Regions from separate parts of the Streptomyces sp. NBC_00090 genome, predicted to be linked through region 1. Evidence: predicted binding sites of a transcription regulator. Region 1 holds the regulator's gene; the other holds the start of a gene.
The links. The regulator HrcA, encoded in region 1, represses chaperone genes, less so after heat shock. The targets are predictions, from matches to a motif close to TTNGCACTCNGNNNNNCNGAGTGCNAA.
Positions count from the first base shown of each region.

Region 2: the regulator HrcA is predicted to act here: its motif matches at 4,082-4,108, upstream of groES (co-chaperone GroES).

Region 1 is NZ_CP108224.1:3,066,258-3,073,877, reverse strand. Features, by position in the region: gene hemW (radical SAM family heme chaperone HemW) at 1-1,144, shown strand, start outside; gene OG361_RS13515 (DUF3097 domain-containing protein) at 1,292-2,095, opposite strand; gene OG361_RS13510 (MBL fold metallo-hydrolase) at 2,106-2,834, opposite strand; gene hrcA (heat-inducible transcriptional repressor HrcA) at 2,983-4,002, shown strand; gene dnaJ (molecular chaperone DnaJ) at 4,003-5,139, shown strand; gene OG361_RS13495 (nitronate monooxygenase) at 5,245-6,327, shown strand; gene OG361_RS13490 (16S rRNA (uracil(1498)-N(3))-methyltransferase) at 6,324-7,067, shown strand; gene OG361_RS13485 (DUF1772 domain-containing protein) at 7,121-7,615, opposite strand.
Region 2 is NZ_CP108224.1:5,408,106-5,415,725, forward strand. Features, by position in the region: gene OG361_RS24355 (hypothetical protein) at 1-260, opposite strand, end outside; gene OG361_RS24360 (hypothetical protein) at 253-903, opposite strand; gene OG361_RS24365 (THUMP-like domain-containing protein) at 958-2,148, opposite strand; gene OG361_RS24370 (polysaccharide deacetylase family protein) at 2,279-3,232, shown strand; gene OG361_RS24375 (hypothetical protein) at 3,250-3,498, shown strand; gene OG361_RS24380 (DUF6234 family protein) at 3,525-3,953, opposite strand; gene groES (co-chaperone GroES) at 4,255-4,563, shown strand; gene groL (chaperonin GroEL) at 4,674-6,302, shown strand; gene OG361_RS24395 (ester cyclase) at 6,383-7,081, opposite strand; gene OG361_RS24400 (hydroxyacid dehydrogenase) at 7,245-7,620, opposite strand, start outside.

The DNA.
Region 1 (7,620 bases):
CGGGTTCTACCTGCACGTTCCGTACTGCGCGACGCGCTGCGGCTACTGCGACTTCAACACGTACACCGCGAGCGAGCTGCGCGGTGCCGGTGGCGTGCTCGCCTCCCGGGACAACTACGCCGGGCAGGTCACCGAGGAGATCCGGCTCGCCCGCAAGGTGCTCGGCGACGACCCCCGGCCGGTGCGGACGGTGTTCGTCGGCGGCGGTACGCCCACGCTGCTCGACGCCGGGGACCTCGTACGGATGCTGGGGGCCGTCCGGGACGAGTTCGGGCTCGCGGACGACGCCGAGGTGACCACCGAGGCGAATCCGGAGTCGGTCACCCCCGCGTACCTGGCCGAGCTGCGGGAGGGCGGGTTCAACCGGATCTCCTTCGGCATGCAGAGTGCCAAGCAGCACGTCCTGAAGATCCTCGACCGGACCCACACGCCCGGACGCCCCGAGGCGTGCGTCGCCGAGGCGCGGGCGGCCGGGTTCGAGCACGTCAACCTGGACCTGATCTACGGCACACCGGGGGAGACCGACGACGACTGGCGGGCCTCGCTCGACGCGGCGATCGGCGCCGGACCCGACCACGTCAGCGCCTACGCGCTGATCGTCGAGGAGGGCACGCAGCTGGCCCGCCGGATCCGGCGCGGCGAGGTGCCGATGACCGACGACGACGTGCACGCCGACCGGTACCTGATCGCCGACTCCGTCTTCGCCGAGGCAGGGTTCGAGTGGTACGAGGTGTCCAACTGGGCCACCTCGGAGGCCGGGCGCTGCCTCCACAACGAGCTGTACTGGCGCGGGGCCGACTGGTGGGGCGCCGGGCCGGGAGCGCACAGCCACGTGGGCGGGGTGCGGTGGTGGAACGTGAAGCATCCCGGTGCGTACGCGGCGGCTCTCGGCGCCGGGAAGTCGCCCGGCGCCGGGCGGGAGCTCCTCTCGGAGGAGGACCGGCGGGTGGAGCGGATCCTCCTCGAGCTGCGGCTTCGGGAGGGCGTGGAGCTGTCGATCCTCAAGCCGGCGGGGCTTGCCGCCTCACGGAAGGCCCTGGAGGACGGCCTCCTCGACCCCGCGTCGTACGAGGCCGGGCGGGCCGTTCTGACGCTGCGGGGGCGGCTCCTCGCCGACGCGGTCGTGCGGGACCTGGTGGACTGAGTGAGGGTGACGCCCGGCGGCAGCCGTACCCCCGCCGTTGCGGGGAGCGGGACCTGCTCGGCCGTGTGGACGAACTGATCGACGGAGCACCTCCGCGAGTGCGGAGAAGGGGCCGGGCGTCGGTCGGCACAACGGGCCGACCGTAGGTCAGGGCACGGTCACGTGGTCGATCAGCCGCTCGACGGAACCCAGCAGCTCCGGCTCCAGGTCCTTGTACGAGGTGACCCGCGACAGGATGTGCTGCCAGGCCGCGCCCGTGTTCGGCGGCCAGCCCAGGGCCTGGCAGACGCCCGTCTTCCAGTCCTGGCCGCGCGGGACCGTCGGCCAGGCCCTGATGCCCACGGAGGAGGGCTTCACCGCCTCCCAGACGTCGATGTACGGGTGGCCGACCACCAGCACGTCCGGGGAGGTCACCTGCGCGGCGATCCTCGACTCCTTCGAACCCGGGACCAGGTGGTCCACCAGGACGCCAAGCCGGGCGTCCGGGGCCGGGCCGAACTCCGCCACGATCGACGGCAGGTCGTCGATGCCCTCCAGGTACTCCACGACCACGCCCTCGATCCGCAGGTCGTCGCCCCAGACCCGTTCGACGAGCTCGGCGTCGTGCCGGCCCTCCACGTAGATCCGGCCCGCCCGCGCCACGCGCGCCCGCGCGCCCGGTACGGCGACCGAGCCGGAGGCCGTACGGGTGGGGCGTACCGGGGCGGCGGCGGAGGGCCGCACCAGGGTGACCACCCGGCCCTCCAGGAGGAAGCCGCGCGGTTCCATCGGGAAGACCCGGTGCTTGCCGAAGCGGTCCTCCAGGGTCACCGTGCCCGCCTCGCAGCGGATCACGGCCCCGCAGAAGCCCGTGGAGACCTCCTCGACGACGAGGTCGGGGTCCGCCGGGATCTCCGGGACGGGTGCCGACCGCTTCCAGGCGGGTGTCAGGTCCGGGTCGTAGCTGCGCATTCGGGCGACGTTATGACACGTCGAAGCGGCGTGCCAGCTCCTCGCGCTGTGTCCGTACGAACGTGGCGTCCACCACCGCCCCGTGGCCCGGCACGTACAACGCTTCCTCGCCGCCGAGCGACAGCAGCCGGTCCAGCGCGTCCGGCCAGCGGGACGGGATCGCGTCCGGTCCGGCCTGCGGCTCGCCCGACTCCTCCACCAGGTCCCCGCAGAAGACGACCTCGCGCGAGCCGGGGACGAAGAGCGCCAGGTCGTGACCCGTGTGACCGGGGCCGACGTTGGCCAGGAGCACCTGCCGGCCGCCCAGGTCGAGCGTCCACTCGCCGGAGACCACGTGCCGCGGGGCCACCAGCATGTCGACGGCCTCCGCCGCGTCCCGAGCGTCGACTCCTTGGCGTACCGCGTCCGCGCCCAGCGCCTCCCGGTCCCGCTCCCGGCCGAGCAGCTCGTCCACCCCGACCGCGCCGAAGACCTCCGCGCCCGCGAAGGCCGCAGTCCCGAGGACATGGTCGAAATGCGGATGGCTCAGTGCGATGTGCGTCACTCTCCGGCCGCCCGTCAGCGCGGCGATCTGTGCCCGCAGCTCGGCGCCCTCCGCGAGCGTCGAGCCCGTGTCGTACAGCAATACCGCCCGCTCGCCCGTGACCAGGCCCACCGTGGCGTCCCAGCCGGGCAGCCGGCGCCTGCCGGTTCCCTCCGCCAACCGCTCCCAGCCGTACGCTTCCCAATCGATGTCCATGGGGCGACGCTAGCCGCTGGGCTGCCGCCTCCTTGCCAGGAGTGTTGTCCGCCGCCGTACACTGGCCGGGGGATTGCTGGCACTCGGACAGGGTGAGTGCCAAAAGCGGAGCAACCGGAACGACGACGACAGCTGGAGGTGCGCACGAATGCTCAGCGAACGCAGACTCGAGGTGCTGCGCGCCATCGTCCAGGACTACGTCGGGACGGAGGAGCCCGTCGGCTCCAAGGCGCTCACGGAGCGCCACAAACTCGGTGTCTCGCCCGCCACGGTCCGTAACGACATGGCCGTGCTGGAGGAGGAGGGGTACATCGCCCAGCCCCACACCAGCGCCGGCCGCATCCCGACCGACAAGGGCTACCGGCTCTTCGTCGACCGGCTGGCCGGCGTCAAGCCGCTGTCGACGCCCGAGCGGCGGGCCATCCACAACTTCCTCGACGGCGCGGTCGACCTCGACGACGTCGTCGGCCGTACGGTGCGGCTGCTCGCGCAGCTGACCCGTCAGGTCGCCGTCGTCCAGTACCCCTCGCTGACCCGCTCGACCGTCCGTCACGTGGAGCTGCTCGCGCTGGCCCCGGCCCGCCTGATGCTCGTGCTCATCACGGACACCGGCCGCGTCGAGCAGCGGGTCATCGACTGCCCCACGCCCTTCGGCGAGACCTCCCTCGCCGATCTGCGGGCCCGGCTCAACAGCCGGGTCGTCGGCCGCCGGTTCGCCGACGTGCCGCAGCTGGTGCAGGACCTCCCCGAGTCCTTCGAGGAGGTCGAGGACCGCGCCACGGTCTCGACCGTGCTCGCGACCCTCCTCGAAACGCTCGTGGAGGAGCACGAGGAGCGGCTGATGATCGGCGGCACCGCCAATCTCACCCGCTTCGGACACGACTTCCCCCTGATGATCAGGCCCGTCCTGGAAGCCCTCGAGGAGCAGGTCGTGCTCCTCAAGCTGCTCGGCGAGGCCAAGGAATCGGGCATGACCGTACGCATCGGGCACGAGAACGCCCACGAGGGGCTGAGCTCCACGTCCGTCGTCTCGGTCGGCTACGGTTCGGGCGGCGAAGCAGTCGCCAAACTCGGCGTGGTCGGACCGACCCGCATGGACTACCCCGGAACGATGGGAGCGGTACGCGCAGTGGCACGTTACGTCGGACAGATCCTGGCGGAGTCGTAAGTGGCCACGGACTACTACGCCGTACTCGGCGTGCGCCGCGACGCTTCCCAGGACGAGATCAAGAAGGCCTTCCGGAGGCTCGCGCGCGAGCTGCACCCGGACGTCAATCCCGATCCCAAGACGCAGGAACGCTTCAAGGAGATCAACGCCGCCTACGAGGTCCTCTCGGACCCGCAGAAGAAGCAGGTCTACGACCTCGGCGGCGACCCGCTCTCGGCCTCCGGCGGCGGTGGCGCGGGCGGCTTCGGCGCGGGTGGCTTCGGCAACTTCTCCGACATCATGGACGCCTTCTTCGGCACGGCCTCGCAGCGCGGACCGCGCTCGCGGACCCGCCGCGGCCAGGACGCCATGATCCGCCTGGAGATCGACCTCAACGAGGCGGCCTTCGGCACCACCAAGGACATCCAGGTCGACACGGCCGTCGTCTGCACCACCTGTTCGGGTGAGGGTGCCGCGCCCGGCACCTCCGCGCAGACCTGTGACATGTGCCGCGGCCGCGGTGAGGTCTCCCAGGTCACCCGGTCCTTCCTGGGCCAGGTCATGACCTCCCGGCCCTGCCCGCAGTGCCAGGGCTTCGGCACCGTCGTCCCGACCCCGTGCCCCGAGTGCGCGGGCGACGGCCGGGTCCGCTCCCGCCGCACGCTCACCGTCAAGATCCCGGCCGGTGTCGACAACGGCACCCGGATCCAGCTCGCCGGCGAGGGCGAGGTCGGCCCCGGCGGCGGTCCGGCCGGCGACCTGTACGTCGAGATCCACGAGATCCCGCACGACACGTTCCAGCGGCGCGGCGACGACCTGCACTGCACGGTGACGATCCCGATGACGGCGGGCGCGCTCGGCACGAAGGTGCCGCTGCAGACCCTCGACGGCATCGAGGAGATCGACATCCGCCCGGGCACGCAGTCGGGCCAGTCGGTCCCGCTGCACGGCCGCGGCGTCACGCACCTGCGGGGCAACGGCCGGGGCGACCTGATCGTGCACGTCGAGGTGCAGACCCCGGGCAAGCTCGACCCGGAGCAGGAGCGGCTCCTGCGCGAGCTGGCCAAGCTGCGCGGCGAGGAACGGCCCACCGGACAGTTCCAGCCGGGGCAGCAGGGGCTGTTCTCGCGCTTGAAGGATGCGTTCAACGGGCGGTAGAGCCTGGAGCGGAAAAAGGGCGGCACCCCGGCATCGGGGGTGCCGCCCTTTCCGTACCTGACGTACCGATTCGGCCCGGCAGCACGGTCATGAAACGATGCCCGTATGTCCACCACCGCACTGAACGATCTCTCTCGGCATCCGATCGTGCAGGCCCCCATGGCGGGTGGCGGCTCCTGTCCCGAGCTCGTCGGAGCCGTCTGCGAGGCCGGTGCGCTCGGCTTCCTGGCCGGTGGGTACAAGACGGCCGGAGGCCTCTACCAGGAGATCAAACAGGTGCGCGGGCTGACCGCGCGTCCGTTCGGCGTCAACCTCTTCATGCCGCAGAGCGGCCCGCACGCCGATCCCGCCGCCGTCGAGGTCTACCGCCACCAGCTCGCCGGCGAGGCGACCTGGTACGAGACCCCGCTAGGCGAGGACTACGACTGCCGGGACGACGCCTACGACGCCAAGCTGGCCATCCTCCTGGAGGACCCGGTCCGCGTCGTCTCCTTCACCTTCGGGTGTCCGGAGCCCGGGACGCTCGCCGCCTTCGCCCGTGCCGGAACGTTCACGCTCGTCACCGTCACCTCCGCCGAGGAGGCCCTCGCCGCCGAGCGGGCCGGTGCCGACGCCGTCTGCGTCCAGGGCGTCGAGGCGGGCGGGCACCAGGGCACGTACCGCGACGACCCGGAGGACGACGACACCCCGGGGACCGGGCTCCTGGCCCTCGTCACCCAGGTCCGCGAGAGCGTCGGGCTGCCGATCGTCGCCGCCGGCGGGATCATGCGCGGCGCGCAGATCGCCGCGGTCCTCGCCGCCGGGGCCGACGCCGCCCAGCTCGGCACCGCCTTCCTCGGCTGTCCCGAGTCGGGCGCGCACCCGCTGCACAAGCGGGCCCTGACCGACCCGCTCTTCACCCGGACCGCGTTCACCCGGGCGTTCTCCGGGCGTCCGGCGCGCGGGCTCGTCAACCGCTTCATGCGCGAGCACGGGCCGTACGCCCCCGCCGCCTATCCCGAGGTCCACCACCTCACCGCCCCGCTCCGCAAGGCGGCCGCCACCTCCGGCGACGCCCAGGGCATGGCCCTGTGGGCCGGGCAGGGCCACCGGTTGGCCCGCGAACTCCCCGCCGGGCAGCTGGTCGAGGTGCTGGCCGCCGAACTCGACACCGCCCTCTCCGAGCTGGCTCACAGGAGCGCCTCATGACCGCACCCGTCTTCGTCGTCGACGCCGTTCCCGGCCCGGGGAGCTTCCTCCTGGGCGGGCCGGAGGGCCGGCACGCCGTCTCCGTGAAGCGGCTGCGGGAGGGCGAGGAGCTCGTCCTCGCCGACGGCCGGGGCCGCTGGGCCGAGTGCGTCGTGCTGGCGGCCGAGGGCAAGGACCAGCTGACGGTGCGGGTCGACGAGGTCCACGAGGACCCCGAGGAGGAGCCGCGGATCACCGTCGTCCAGGCGCTGCCCAAGGGCGACCGCGGCGAGCTGGCCGTGGAGACCATGACGGAGACCGGCGTGGACGGGATCGTGCCCTGGGCCGCCGCCCGCTGCATCACCCAGTGGAAGGGCGACCGGGGCCTCAAGGCGCTCGCCAAGTGGCGGTCCACCGCGCGCGAGGCGGGCAAGCAGTCGCGCCGCACCCGCTTCCCCGAGGTCGCCGACCTGATGACGACCAAGCAGGTCGCCGCCCTCCTCGCGGGCGCCGACTTCGCCGCGGTCCTGCACGAGGACCGCGACCATCCCAGCGGCGCGCTCGCCACCGCCGAACTCCCTGAGAAGGGCTCGGTCGTGCTGGTCGTCGGCCCCGAGGGCGGTGTCTCCCCGGACGAGCTCGCGGCCTTCGAGGCGGCCGGGGCGAAGCCGTACCGCCTGGGCCGCAGCGTGCTGCGCACCTCCACGGCGGGTACGGCCGCGACGGCCCTGGTCCTGGGACGCACGGGCCGCTGGAGCTAGGGCGTGTGTCGAAAGTCCCGCCTGCCCGGCGGCGCCCGGCACACGTCCTAGCCTCAGTCCCGCGCCCCCGCCCGGTTCCGTACCGTCGTCGCCCGCAGCAGGCAGGCGAATCCCGCCGTCGAGAGGACCGCGCGGACCAGGTTCCACGCGACCCAGGGGCCCTCGAAGGCGGCCCGGGCCGCGGCCGGGTCGCGGGTCGTCGCGAGGGCGTCGTTGAGGGGGACGTTCACCGCCGAGGTGACCAGGAAGACCGCCGCGCAGAGGACGGCCGCGGCGATCGTCCAGGTCCGCGCCCGGGTGGCGCGGTGCTGCCAGGCGGCCACCGCCGCGAGGACCGGTGCGGCGAAGAACGGCGTGAAGAAGACCGGGTTCTGGATCACGTCGTTGATGTTCCGCATCACCTCGACGAAGACCCGGTCGTCGCTGCGCGCGAGCGCCGGCATCACCGAGCAGACGTACGCGAACCACACCCCCGCCAGCAGTCCGGTCGTCACCGTCGCCGCTCCGAGGACCGCCCCGGCACTCTTCCCACCCGTGTTCTGTGTCATGTCCC
Region 2 (7,620 bases), 2.3 Mb from region 1:
TAGTTGTCGAGTCCGATGGCGAGGAGCGGGAGCGTGGGGTGGAACGCGATCGACTCGGCGTCCGTCGTGAACGTCAGAAGGTGCGCGCAGGAGAGGTCGTCGGCGCGGTAGACGGCCACCCGGCTCAGGCCCTGCAGCACCGAACTGACCGCGATCCACTGCTCGTCGGCGCTGAAGATCACCTGGGACGCGTGCCCGAACAGCTCGGGGAACGGCTCGTCGTGGAAGGGCTGGTGAGGGGTCACCGTCGGCTCAGGCATGGTGCTCCGTCATGTGGGCGAACGTGGTGCGGGCGAGGACGTCCAGGGTCTCCGGGGTCGCCTGCGGCGCGAGGATCCGGAAGGACGCGGCGAAGGCCGCCGACTCCGCGCTGAGCGTGCGCGCCTCCAGGGCCTGGGTGAGGCGCGGGATCACCTCGTAGGAGCAGTACGGGTGCTCGCCCTCGACGAACGCCCGCACGTACTCCTCGTACGAGGCGAACTCGCCGTCGTACGCCCAGCCGTCCAGCGACAGCAGCAGCGGGAACCGCGCCCTCACCTCCCACGCGGCGAGCGGCACGTCCTCGTACGTGGCGTCCCCCTGGCGGTCCGCGAGCCGCAGCAGCATCGCGAGCTCGGTCATGAACGCGGGCAGGGTCCTCGTCCCGGCGGCCGCACGCCAGGTCCGGCGGTCCGCCTCAGGGCAGGTCGCGAAGAACTCCTCGCTGAACGCGGTCGCCAGATAGTCCAGTTGGGAGGCGAGGTGCTGCGGGGTGTGCCGCCAGGCGGGGTCCCAGTACTCCGTCCGGGTGACGCGGTTGAACCGGAGGACCTCCCACTCCAGCGGGTCGGGTCCGCCGGCGGCCAGGCCGACGAGGTGTGCGATCGGCCCGGTGGTGAACATGCCCTCCGGATGCAGCGCCATGACTCTCCCCCCGGTCCGGATCCTGCCGCCCAGAGCACTCTAGTCACCGGCCGGTCAGCGGCCTCCGCCCGCCGGGCGGCCGATCAGCATGGTGGGGGCTCCCGCGACCCGGGTGAGGAGCACCGTCGCGGAGTTGGGGCCCTTCGGCTTCACCTTGCGCCGGATCTCCTCGGGTTCGACCGCCGAGCCGCGCTTCTTCACGGTCAGCGTGCCGACCTCGCGCTCTCGCAGCAGCGCCTTCAGCTTCTTCAGGTTGAAGGGGAGTTCGTCGGTGATCTCGTAGGCGGCCGCGTACGGGGTGGGGACGAGCTCGTCCGCCGTCACGTAGGCGATCGTCTCGTCGATCAGTCCGCCGGAGACGCCCTGCGCGAACTCGGCGACGAGGTGCGCGCGGATGACGGCGCCGTCCGGCTCGTAGAGGTAGCGGCCGACCGGGCGGACCGCCGGGTCGGGCAGGCCCCGGCCGAGGAGCCCGGCGCCCGAGGGCAGGAGCGTGGCGCGGCGGGCACCCGGCTCCGTACCGAACCAGAGCACGGCCTCCTTCACGTCCCCGCCGTCCGAGATCCACTCGGCCTCGGCCTCCTCCGGGACGGCCTCGTGCGGGATGCCGGGGGCGACCTTCAGGGCGGCGTGCGGGGCCTTGCGGGCCGCCTCGACGGCCCAGGAGAGCGGCGGGGAGTACGCCTCCGGGTCGAAGATCCTGCCCCGGCCGCCGCGCCGCGCCGGGTCGACGAAGACCGCGTCGTACGGGCTCGTGTCGATCTCGGTCACATCGGCCTCGCGGACCTCGACGAGCTCTTCGAGGCCGAGGGCCTCGGCGTTGGCGCGGGCCACCTCGGCGGTCAGCGGGTCGCGGTCGACGGCGAGGACGGAGATCCCGGCGCGGGCGAGGGCGATCGCGTCGCCGCCGATCCCGGAGCAGAGGTCCGCGACGCTGCGGACGCCGAGCTCCTTGAGCCGGGCCGCCCGGTACGTGCCGACCGAGGCGCGGGTGGACTGCTCGACGCCGTTGGGCGTGAAGTACATCCGGTACGCGTCCTCGGCCCCGAACTTCGCCACCGCGCGCTGGCGCAGCCGGGCCTGACCGACCGCCGCGGTGACGAGCTCGGCGGGGTGGTCGCGGCGCAGCCGGGAGACGACCGCAAGCTCCTGTGCGGGGTCGTGGTCGCGCAGGGCGGCGAGGAGCGTCTGTCCCTCGGGGGTGAGCAGGGCGGTGAAGGAGGCGAGGTCGGTCACCCGTCCCATTGTGGGCCCTGTGGCGCTGTGGGCCGGCCGGGGGACGGTGGGCGCCGTACGGCGGTGTCGTGGCCGGGAGGGGGCGTCCGCGCTGACAGGATGCGGCGCCATACGACTTGTACGACAAGAGGAAGAATCTATGGTGATCAGCGCGCACCTTTTCCGGCGGACCCTCGGGGCAGCTCTCGCCGTCGCCGCCCTCGCCTCCGCCGCCACGGCCTGCTCCGACGCCGGCTCCGATGCCGACTCCGACGGACCGGAGCGCGTCGCCCCCGCCCCCGCCCCCGCCGCCGGTCGGCAGGGCGGCCGGGCGCAGGAGCCGGGCTCGGCCGGCGCGCTCAACGCGTACGTCGAGAGGGTCCGCGCACAGCGGGCCGCCCGCGTGCTCGCGGCCAAGAAGTGGGGCCTCGCCCGGCCCCCGCTCGAAGCCCCGGCCCCGCCGGCGGTCAAGCCGAAGATCACCACCCGCAAGGGCTTCGAGACGGACGGCGAGGGCCTCCCGCCCGTCTTCACCACCGTGCCGACCAAGCAGAAGGTCGTCTTCCTGACGATCGACGACGGCGCGGAGAAGGACCCCGAGCTGCTGCGGATGATGACGGACCTCCGGATCCCCTACAGCGCCTTCCTCAGCGACTACGTCGTCAAGGACGACTACGGCTACTTCGCGAAGATGCAGAAGTCGCAGGAGTCCGGGGTCGCCCTGCACAACCACACCCTCAACCACCGCTACCTGCCCGGGCTCTCGTACAAGCAGCAGAAGCGCGAGATCTGCGGGATGCAGGACGTCATCGAGAAGCGGTTCGGCAAGCGGCCCCCGCTCTTCCGCCCGCCGTACGGCAACTACAACGAGGACACGCTGCGCGCCGCGAAGTCCTGCGGGGTCAAGGCGGTCCCGCTGTGGGCCTCCGAGGCCTTCCCCGACCACATGGAGTGGCGCGAGTGGGACCGGGACCTGCACCCCGGCGACATCGTGCTCACCCACTTCCGGGGCAAGGGCGACTGGAAGGGCACCATGCCCGACATGATCCGCCGGGTGATGAACGTGATCACGGCCAAGGGGTACGCGGTGGCGAAGCTCGAGGACTACGTGTGAGAGGGAAAGGGACACGGATGAGGGGGCTCCGCGTGGGCCGGGCGCGGCGGGCCGTGGCGGGCGTGGCGCTCGTCGGCGCGCTCCTCGCCGTCTCCGGGTGCGCGTCGGCCGTGGACCCGATCGAGCGCCTCGGACGGAAGGCGGCGGAGCGGGGGAAGGAGTCGCGGGAGGCGGCGACGGCGGCCCGGGAGCGGGCGGCCGAGGCATCCCGGGAGGTCGTACGCCCGGAGGGCCACGACCGCGACCGCGAGCCCGGCACCCCCTAGGGTCGTAACCCGTGCTCGGGTCGGGGTCAGCCGCCCGGGCACTCGCACGGGCCGCCCCCGCTGCGACACACGCACCGGGCTTCGTAGGAGGTCGGGGAGACCTCCGGTTTCGGGGGTGCGGGATGCGACCGGGACCACTCCTGCACCCCGAAGGTCAGCGTGGCGATGCCGAGCAGGCCCGCGGCGAGGAACTGCCCGCCGGCCGACCAGCGCCGGCCGCCGCGCATCATCCCGTACGCGAGCAGGGACGCGACCCCGGCGACCGTGCCGAAGGCCAGGACCGGCACCCAGTCCATCGGAGGCGGCCCCGAGCGCGGGGGGCCGCTCCCCGCGCTCCACTGCCGCAGGCCCATCACGATCGCCGTCCACAGGGCGATCGCACCCTGGAGCGCCAGGAGCAGGAGTCCGATCAGGAAATCGGCCCAGGGGCGTACCGGTTGAGGGGATGTCGTCATGGCCGCACCCTCGTACGGAACCGCGGAGTCCGCCGTGTCGTTGCCCGTACCGAGACCCGATCGCCACCGCCCCGGTTCCTCCGTCACGCTCCGAGACCTCGCGCGGCACGACGCGCGACGGTACGGAATTGGCACTCCGCTTGACCGAGTGCTAATCGCGGTCATAGTCTCGGGTCTGGCACTCCCCCCTGGAGAGTGCCAACACAGCGACGGGCAGGTCCGGCACCCGCGACGACGGATCCACCTGGTCGCCACCTCAGACAGTCAACCCCGTGAGATCTATGAAGGGGGAGGTCGGATCGTGACGACCGCCAGCACCAAGGTTGCCATCAAGCCGCTCGAGGACCGCATCGTGGTCCAGCCGCTCGACGCCGAGCAGACCACGGCCTCTGGCCTGGTCATCCCGGACACCGCGAAGGAGAAGCCCCAGGAGGGTGCTGTCCTCGCCGTGGGTCCGGGTCGCTTCGAGAACGGCGAGCGCCTTCCGCTCGACGTTCAGGTCGGCGACATCGTGCTCTACAGCAAGTACGGCGGCACCGAGGTGAAGTACAACGGCGAGGAGTTCCTCGTCCTCTCGGCTCGCGACGTGCTCGCGATCATCGAGAAGTAATTCACCGAAGTATCTGAAGCAGATGCTTTGAGCTGCGCCCCTTGACCCCGCACTGGGCGTCCGGGGGCGCAGTTCGTTCCACCCGATTCCGAGAGGGCTGAACCGCTCCCATGGCGAAGATCCTGAAGTTCGACGAGGACGCCCGTCGCGCCCTTGAGCGCGGCGTCAACAAGCTTGCCGACACGGTGAAGGTGACGATCGGCCCCAAGGGCCGCAACGTCGTCATCGACAAGAAGTTCGGCGCCCCCACCATCACCAACGACGGTGTCACGATCGCCCGCGAGGTCGAGATCGACGACCCGTACGAGAACCTCGGCGCCCAGCTGGTGAAGGAGGTGGCGACCAAGACCAACGACATCGCGGGTGACGGCACCACCACCGCCACCGTGCTCGCCCAGGCCCTGGTCCGCGAGGGTCTGCGCAACGTCGCCGCCGGCGCCTCCCCGGCCGCCCTGAAGAAGGGCATCGACGCCGCCGTCAAGGCCGTCTCCGAGGAGCTCCTCGCCACCGCGCGCCCGATCGAGGACAAGTCCGACATCGCCGCCGTGGCCGCGCTCTCCGCGCAGGACCAGCAGGTCGGCGAGCTCATCGCCGAGGCGATGGACAAGGTCGGCAAGGACGGTGTCATCACCGTCGAGGAGTCCAACACCTTCGGCCTGGAGCTCGACTTCACCGAGGGCATGGCCTTCGACAAGGGCTACCTGTCCCCGTACATGGTGACCGACCAGGAGCGTATGGAGGCCGTCCTCGACGACCCGTACATCCTGATCAACCAGGGCAAGATCTCCTCGATCCAGGACCTGCTGCCGATCCTGGAGAAGGTCATCCAGGCCGGCGCCAGCAAGCCGCTGCTGATCATCGCCGAGGACGTCGAGGGCGAGGCCCTGTCGACCCTGGTCGTGAACAAGATCCGTGGCACCTTCAACGCCGTGGCCGTCAAGGCCCCGGGCTTCGGCGACCGCCGCAAGGCGATGCTCGGCGACATGGCGACGCTGACCGGCGCCACCGTCATCGCCGAGGAGGTCGGCCTCAAGCTCGACCAGGCCGGTCTCGACGTGCTGGGCACCGCCCGCCGCGTGACCATCTCCAAGGACGACACCACCATCGTCGACGGTGGCGGCAAGTCCGAGGACGTGCAGGGCCGCGTCAACCAGATCAAGGCCGAGATCGAGGCCACGGACTCCGACTGGGACCGCGAGAAGCTCCAGGAGCGCCTCGCGAAGCTGGCCGGCGGCGTGTGCGTGATCAAGGTCGGCGCCGCCACCGAGGTGGAGCTGAAGGAGAAGAAGCACCGTCTGGAGGACGCCATCTCCGCGACCCGCGCCGCGGTCGAGGAGGGCATCGTCTCCGGTGGTGGCTCCGCTCTGGTCCACGCCGTCAAGGTCCTCGAGGACAACCTCGGCAAGACCGGCGACGAGGCCACGGGTGTCGCGGTCGTCCGCCGCGCCGCCGTCGAGCCGCTGCGCTGGATCGCCGAGAACGCCGGCCTCGAGGGCTACGTCATCACCTCGAAGGTGGCGGAGCTCGACAAGGGCCAGGGCTTCAACGCCGCGACCGGCGAGTACGGCGACCTGGTCAAGGCCGGCGTCATCGACCCGGTGAAGGTGACGCGCTCCGCCCTGGAGAACGCCGCCTCGATCGCCTCCCTCCTCCTCACCACCGAGACCCTCGTAGTGGAGAAGAAGGAAGAGGAGCCGTCGGACGCGGGCCACGGCCACGGTCACGGCCACTCCCACTGAGGCGTGTCGTAACTGATCACTGAGGCCCGGTGCCCCCGTCGCGGGGGCACCGGGCCTCGTGCTTTCCGTGCCGCGTCCGTCTACCCCTCCACAGCGCCGAGCTGCCCCATGAGCCCGAGCAGGTCGTACTGCCACCACCCCTCGACGATCTTCCCGTCGTCCCGGCAGCGGTGGATGACCGTGCCGGTCATGGTCACGTCCATGCCGGTCGGCTGGAGCCCCATGAAGTCCCCGGTGTGGCTGCCCTTCCACGTCCAGCGGGTGCAGACCCGGTCGCCCTCGGCGATCTGGTCGTCGACGGTGAAGGCGAAGTCGAAGCCGCCCCGCCACATCTCGACCTCGCGCCGGACGGCGTCCATGCCGATGACGTCCTGCTCGTTGGTCGGATCGTGGTCGTGGTACCCCTCGGCCAGCACCTCGTCGAGCAGCGCGAGCTCCGGCTCCTGGGCGAACATCTCCAGAAGCCGCCGGGCGTTGCCCTTGTACAGCGCCTCGTCCCGGACCACGTCGAGATCGGTGAAGGTCGGCATCTCGTCACAGAGAGCGACCATCTCCCGGAAGATCCGGTCGGTCTCGGGGAGCTGCGAGTTGCGCATGGCCACGTCGTAGGAGGGGAACTCGACGATCTCCACGATGTGGGAGGCGTCGGAGCGGTCCTTGCCGACGATGCTGTGGGTCGCGGTCCGTTTGCCCTTGGTCTGCTCGACCCACTGGTCCATGAGCAGGTTCAGGTCGTCCACCCGACTCGTCTTGCAGTCGATTATCTGTACGAACGTCATGGCGCCTCCCGACCCCGGTAGGACCCTTCCAGTCTAGGTGGGGTCCATGGAGCGGGCAGGGGGAGAGCTGCCGGTCACGGTCGGGAACGGGACCGGTCCGCGGCGCAGCCGTGACCCGAGGGGGACCCGCACGGGGGCTCCGCAGTGCCCCCGCACGGTGCCCCTACGCCGAGTGCCGGAGGTCTGACGCCCTGACCTCCTCCGCGAACGGCTCGCCGCGCCCGTAGCGGGCCACCTCCTCCAGGGCCTGGTCCGCCATGCGGTGGAGTTCGTTGCCCAGGGAGCCCGCCACGTGCGGGGTGAGCAGGACGTTCGGGAGGGTGTAGAGCGGGGAGTCCGGGGGCGGGAGTTCCGGGTCCGTCACGTCGAGGATCGCGTCGAGGCGGCCCGCGCGGAGGTGGGGGAGGAGGGCGGTCTCGTCGATCAGGGAGCCGCGGGCCGTGTTGATCAGGGTGGCTCCGTCCGGCATCGCGGCGAGCTGGCGGGCCCCGATCATCCGGTGAGTGGACGGAAGTTGGGGCGCGTGGACGGAGACGACC